DNA from 2 places in the Pseudomonas citronellolis genome. Region 1 is predicted to be linked to the other one. Evidence: predicted binding sites of a transcription regulator. Region 1 holds the regulator's gene; the other holds the start of a gene.
The links. The regulator sigma-54, encoded in region 1, starts transcription at its own class of promoters, with help from an activator protein. The targets are predictions, from matches to a motif close to ANTGGCATNNANNTTGCTNT.
Positions count from the first base shown of each region.

Region 2: the regulator sigma-54 is predicted to act here: its motif matches at 1,826-1,845, upstream of PcP3B5_RS18865 (circularly permuted type 2 ATP-grasp protein).

Region 1 is NZ_CP014158.1:1,257,812-1,261,213, forward strand. Features, by position in the region: gene rapZ (RNase adapter RapZ) at 1-209, opposite strand, end outside; gene ptsN (PTS IIA-like nitrogen regulatory protein PtsN) at 211-675, opposite strand; gene hpf (ribosome hibernation-promoting factor, HPF/YfiA family) at 688-996, opposite strand; gene PcP3B5_RS05735 (RNA polymerase factor sigma-54) at 1,073-2,575, opposite strand; gene lptB (LPS export ABC transporter ATP-binding protein) at 2,789-3,402, opposite strand, start outside.
Region 2 is NZ_CP014158.1:4,348,777-4,352,178, forward strand. Features, by position in the region: gene PcP3B5_RS18860 (alpha-E domain-containing protein) at 1-381, opposite strand, end outside; gene PcP3B5_RS18865 (circularly permuted type 2 ATP-grasp protein) at 383-1,792, opposite strand; gene ydcS (putative ABC transporter substrate-binding protein YdcS) at 2,161-3,300, shown strand.

The DNA of each region.
Region 1 (3,402 bases):
CGCTTGAGCTGGCTGGGCAGGTTGCGCGCGTCGATCGACACGGCCACCTGCGGGTGCATCAGCTCGGTGTGCAGCAACGCGCGCTGGGCCAGGTCCGGCAGCAGGCTGGCCGGCAGGTTGTCGATGCAGTAGAAGCCGTTGTCCTCGAGGACGTTGAGGGCAGTGCTCTTGCCGGAGCCGGAACGGCCGCTGACGATGATCAGGCGCATGCTAGTGGCCGTTCTGCACTTCCACGACTATCTGGTACAGCGCCTCGCCATCGCTCGCGCGGCGCAGGCGTTCGCGCACCTCGGCGCGGTCGAGCATCGAGGCGATCTGGCGCAGCAGCTCCAGGTGCTCCTCGGTGGCGGCTTCGGGTACCAGCAGGACGAACACCAGGTCGACCGGGGCGCCGTCGAGGGCGTCGAAGTCCACCGGCGCATCGAGGTGAAGAATGGCGCTGATCGGCGCCTTGCAGCCGGTCAGGCGGCAGTGGGGAATGGCGATGCCATTGCCGAAGCCGGTGGAGCCTAGGCGTTCGCGGGCCACCAGGCTTTCGAAGATGTCTTGCGCGTCGAGGCCGGGAAGGTCTTTCACGACCAGGTTGGCGATCTGTTCGAGTACGCGCTTCTTGCTGCCGCCCGGCACGTTCACCAGGGAACGGCCGGGGGACAGGATCTGCTCAAGTCGGATCATAGGGGAGGGGGGTTAGCGGACTCCAACGCCCTGTTGGCGTTCGAGGTACTTTTCCTTGTGTTTGATCAGTTGTCGATCGAGTTTGTCGGTCAGCAGGTCGATGGCGGCGTACATGTCTTCGTGTTCTGCGCAGGCCACGACTTCGCCACCGGAAATGTGCAGCGTGGCTTCGATACGCTGTTTCAGCTTTTCGACCTCCATGATGACCTGAACATTGGTGATCTTGTCGAAGTGGCGCTCCAGTCGGCCGAGTTTCTCGACCACGTAGTCGCGCAGGGCGTCGGTCACATCCAGTTGATGGCCACTGATGTTGACTTGCATACCGCTTTCTCCTTATTGCCCGTGTATAAGTGGCAGGTTATGGGGCCTGCCGCCGGAACACCTTGGCTTGGGTCAATCAGACCAGTCGCTTGCGCTCGCTCGATGGAGCTATTCCGAGAGATTCCCGGTACTTGGCGACTGTCCGACGTGCCACTTGAATGCCCTGTGCCTCCAGTAAACCAGCGATCTTGCTGTCGCTCAACGGCTTTTTCGGACTTTCTGCCGCGACCAGTTTCTTGATGATCGCGCGGATCGCCGTGGACGAGCATTCGCCGCCCTCGGAAGTGCTCACATGGCTGGAGAAGAAGTACTTCAGCTCGAAGATGCCACGCGGCGTGTGCATGAATTTCTGCGTGGTGACCCGCGAGATGGTCGACTCGTGCATGCCCACCGCCTCGGCGATGTCGTGCAGGACCAGCGGCTTCATGGCTTCCTCGCCGTACTCGAGGAAACCGCGCTGGTGCTCGACGATCTGCGTCGCCACCTTCATCAGCGTCTCGTTGCGGCTCTGCAGGCTCTTGATGAACCAGCGGGCTTCCTGCAACTGGTTGCGCATGAAGGTGTTGTCGGCGCTGGAGTCGGCGCGGCGCACCAGGCCGGCATACTGCGAGTTGACACGCAGGCGCGGCACCGCTTCCTGGTTCAGCTCCACCAGCCAGCGCTCGTTGTGCTTGCGCACTATCACGTCCGGCACCACGTACTCGGCCTCGCCGGACTCGATCTGAGAACCCGGGCGCGGGTGCAGCGACTGGATCAGCTCGATGGTTTCGCGCAGCTCGTCTTCCTTGAGCTTCATGCGCCGCATCAGCTGGGTGTAGTCGCGGCTGCCGAGCAGGTCGAGGTGGTCGGCGACCAGGCGCAGGGCCTCGCTCAGCAGGTGGGTGTTGGCGGGCATCTGGCGCAGCTGCAGCAGCAGGCATTCGCGCAGGTTGCGCGCGCCGACGCCGGCCGGCTCCATCTGCTGGATGCGCCGCAGCACCACTTCCACCTCGTCCATCTCGATGCCCAGCTCGGGGTCGAGGGAGGTGAGGATGTCCTCCAGGGATTCTTCCAGGTAGCCGTCGTTGTTGATGCCGTCGATGATGCTCAGGGCCACCAGGCGGTCGCTGTCGGACATGGGGCAGAGGTTCAGCTGCCACAGCAGGTGGCTCTGCAGGCTCTCGCCGGCGGAGGTGCGGGCGGTGAAGTCCCACTCGTCGTCGTCGTTGCTGGGCAGGCTGCTGGCGCTGGTCTGGTAGACGTCTTCCCAGGCGGTATCCACCGGGAGTTCGTTGGGGATGCGCTCGGCCCACTGGTCTTCGTCCAGGCTGTCGGCGCTGGGCGTGGTGGTTTCCTGGAAGCTTTCGCTCTGCGAGTTGACGTTGGTATTGGTGGGGGTTTCCGCGCCCTCGGCGTAGGGGTCGCTACCGTCGAAGTCTTCGCCTTCTTCCTGGCGCTCGAGCATCGGGTTGGATTCCAGCGCCTCCTGAATCTCCTGTTGCAGATCCAGGGTGGAGAGTTGGAGCAGTCGGATGGCCTGTTGCAGCTGCGGAGTCATCGTCAGCTGCTGGCCCATCTTGAGGACGAGCGATGGTTTCATGGCTGGAACTTGGCACCTTGTCCGCGGGCGTGTAGCGCACCCAATCCACGACTACGGGCGCCTGGACCCAAATTCCCGGACGCCGCTAGGAAGCAAATTATATGCCTGAATTCTCAGACTTTGCCTAGGGCGTTTACGCATAAATCTGTTGTCGGTCGGTCGGGCCGACGTGAGGAGGGCGTCCGCCCCGGCGCGCGGCCGGGGCGAGGGGGCTCAGAGGCGGAACTCGTGGCCCAGGTAGACTTCCTTGACCAGTTCGTTGGCCAGGATAGCCGCGGAATCGCCTTCGGCGATCAACTGGCCGTCGTTGACGATGTAGGCCGTCTCGCAGATGTCCAGGGTCTCGCGCACGTTGTGGTCGGTGATGAGCACGCCGATGCCCTTGGCCTTGAGGTGGTGGATGATCTGCTTGATGTCGCCCACCGAGATCGGGTCGACGCCGGCGAAGGGTTCGTCGAGGAGGATGAACTTCGGCGAGCTGGCCAGGGCGCGGGCGATCTCCACGCGGCGGCGCTCGCCGCCGGACAGGCTCATGCCGAGGTTGTCGCGGATGTGGTGGATGTGGAACTCCTCCAGCAGGCCTTCCAGGGCCTCCTTGCGGCCGTTGCGATCGAGGTCGGCGCGGGTCTCGAGGATGGCGCCGATGTTGTCCGCCACCGACAGCTTGCGGAAGATCGAGGCTTCCTGCGGCAGGTAGCCGATGCCGGCGCGGGCGCGGCCGTGCATGGGCAGGTTGGTGACGTCCTGCTCGTCGATGCGGACCACGCCCTGGTCGGCGCGGACCAGGCCGACGATCATGTAGAAGCAGGTGGTCTTGCCGGCGCCGT
Region 2 (3,402 bases), 3.1 Mb from region 1:
CAGGCCCTGCTGGGCGATGCTGCGCATCTCCAGCCAGGTGGCGTTGATGTTCTCCCAGATGTCCGCGGTGATCCGCCCGCGCACCGCGTGGGCGTTGCCGCGGGCGGCCTGCAGGCAGCGGTAGATGCTCGCCGGGTTGTCGGCGTCGAGGGCGAAGAAATGCAGCATGCGCTCGGGCTGCATCTTCCCGTGGCGCTCCAGGTAGTCGTCCATGGTGCCGGTGATCAACAGCGGCATGGCCAGTTCGTCGGCGCCGCCGCCGCGGTCGTCCGCCGGCATCAGCGACAGCGAATAGCTCACGTCGAGCATGCGCGCAAGGTTCTCCGCGCGCTCCAGGTAGCGGGACATCCAGTACAGGTCGGCTGCGGTACGGCTCAGCATCTCAGTCCTCCACCACCCAGGTGTCCTTGGTACCGCCACCCTGTGACGAATTGACCACCAGCGAGCCTTCGCGCAGCGCCACGCGGGTCAGCCCGCCGGGCACCAGGCGCGTCTCGCGGCCGGACAGCACGAACGGCCGCAGGTCGATGTGCCGCGGCGCGATGCCGCTGTCGACGTAGGTCGGGCAGGTCGACAGGCACAGCGTCGGCTGGGCGATGTAGGCGTGCGGGCGGGCCTTGATGCGCTCGCGGAAGGCCTCGATCTCCTGGCTGCTGGCCGCAGGACCGACGAGCATGCCGTAGCCACCGGAACCCTGGGTTTCCTTGACCACCAACTGCGGCAGGTGCGCCAGCACGTGGGACAGGTCGGCTGGCTTGCGGCACTGCCAGGTGGGCACGTTCTTCAGAATGGGCTCCTCGGACAGGTAGAAACGCACCATGTCGCCGACGTAGGGGTAGATCGACTTGTCGTCGGCCACCCCGGTGCCGATGGCGTTGGCCAGCACCACGTTGCCGGCGCGGTAGGCCGCCAGCAGGCCGGGCACGCCGAGCATCGACTCGGGGTTGAAGGCCAGCGGGTCGAGGAAGGCGTCGTCCAGGCGCCGGTAGATCACGTCCACCGGGCGCGGGCCGGCGGTGGTGCGCATGTACACGCGCTCGTCGCGGACGAACAGGTCGGCGCCTTCCACCAGTTCCACGCCCATTTCGCGGGCGAGGAAGGCGTGCTCGAAGTAGGCGCTGTTGAAGCGCCCGGGGGTCAGCACCACCACGCTGGGGTTGTCCAGCGGGCTGGAGCTGCGCAGGGTCTCCAGCAGCAGGTTCGGGTAGTGGTCGATGGGCGCGATGCGCTGCGCGGCGAACAGCTCGGGGAACAGCCGCATCATCATCTTGCGGTCTTCGAGCATGTAGCTCACGCCGCTGGGGGTGCGCAGGTTGTCCTCCAGCACGTAGTAGCTGCCGTCGGCGTCGCGCACCAGGTCGACGCCGGCGATGTGGGCATAGAGGTCGCGGTGCAGGTCCAGGCCCTGCATGGCGATCTGGTAGCCCTCGTTGGTCAGCACCTGTTCCGCCGGGACCACCCCGGCCTTGATGATGCGCTGCCCGTGGTAGAGGTCGGCGAGGAACATGTTCAGCGCGCGCACCCGCTGGATGCAGCCGCGCTCCACCACGCGCCATTCGCTCATGGGAATGCTGCGCGGGATGGTGTCGAAGGGGATCAGGCGCTCGGTGCCCTGCTCGTCGCCATAGAGGGTGAAGGTGATGCCGGCGCGGTGGAACAGCAGGTCGGCCTCGCGCCGGCGCTGCTCCAGGGTTTCCGGCGGCGCCGCCGCCAGCCAGCGGGCGAATTCGCGGTAGTGCGCCCGGCACTGGCCATTCGCGTCATACATCTCGTCGTAGAAAGTGCGGGACATGCCGAACTCCTTGTCGCCACCAGTAGCCTTGCCATCGCAAGCCCCGTGCCATCGAAACAAAGCCTTGGGTTTCAATGGCTTGCAAAACACGCCCGGCACTGGCGCGCCACTTTGGTGCAAGCGGCGCGGGCAGCGGGCCGGCGCCGCCCCTTTTGGCGCCAACCGCTTCAGTCTAGGCCAGTGGCGGCGACCGGCGCGCTTGCGCCTATGCTTATGCGTGGATGGCGAGCCTGCGCTTGTAGCCCCCGGCGGGCGCGACTAGGCTGCCAGAGATGTCGTTTCGCCATGACACATGCTGTCCGCCCAGGTGCCCCACCCGCGGTGCGCTACGACCGCAGAGGCTCCGAACCCCCAACAGGAGTCCGACCATGCCTTCCCCGAAACTCGCCCCCCTGGCCTTCGCCGGCGCCTGCGCCCTGGCCAGCGCCGCCCCGCAGGCCGCCCAGCTCGGCGCGCCCGAGGGCGCCCTCGACATCATCGCCTGGCCCGGCTACATCGAGCGCGGCGAGAGCGACAAGAACTACGACTGGGTGACGCCCTTCGAGAAGGAGACCAGCTGCAAGGTCAACGTGAAGACCGCCGCCACCTCCGACGAGATGGTCAGCCTGATGGCCAAGGGCGGCTACGACCTGGTCACCGCCTCGGGCGATGCCTCGCTGCGCCTGGTGTACGGCAAGCGCGTGCAGCCGATCGACGTCAGCCTGATCCCCAACTGGAAGAACGTCGACCCGCGCCTGCAGGACGCGCCCTGGCACACCGTGGACGGCAAGCACTACGGCACGCCCTACCAATGGGGCCCGAACGTGCTGATGTACAACACCAAGGTCTTCCCCAAGGCGCCGGAAAGCTGGAGCGTGGTGTTCAAGGAGCAGCAACTGCCCGACGGCAAGAGCAACAAGGGCCGCGTGCAGGCCTACGACGGGCCCATCTACATCGCCGACGCCGCGCTCTACCTGAAGAGCACCGAGCCGTCCCTGGGCATCCAGGACCCGTACCAGCTCACCGAGGCGCAGTACGCCGCGGTGCTCAAGCTGCTGCGCGCCCAGCACGCGCTGATCCACCGCTACTGGCACGACGCGACCGTGCAGATGAGCGACTTCAAGAACGAAGGCGTGGCCGCCTCCGGCTCCTGGCCCTACCAGGTCAACGCCCTGCAGGGCGAGAAGCAGCCGATCGCCTCGACCATCCCCGCCGAGGGCGTGACCGGCTGGGCCGACACCACCATGCTGCACGTCGACGCCAAGCACCCGAACTGCGCCTACAAGTGGCTGAACTGGTCGCTGGAGCCCAAGGTGCAGGGCGACGTCGCCGCCTGGTTCGGTTCGGTGCCGGCGGCGCCGGCCGGCTGCAAGGGCAGCCAGCTGCTCGGCGCCGAGGGCTGCGCCACCAACGGCTACGACCAGTTCGAGCGCATCGCCTTCTGGAAGACGCCGCAGGCGGAGGGCGGGAAGTACGTGCCCTATAGCCGCTGGACGCAGGATTACATCGCGATCATGGGTGGCAGATAGCGCTTTAGATTTTCGTAGGAGCGAGCTTGCTCGCGAACGGGGTTTGCCGGTGGCTTCGGTGCTTTGGGTTAACTCCGCTCCCTCTCCCCAGCCCTCTCCCTG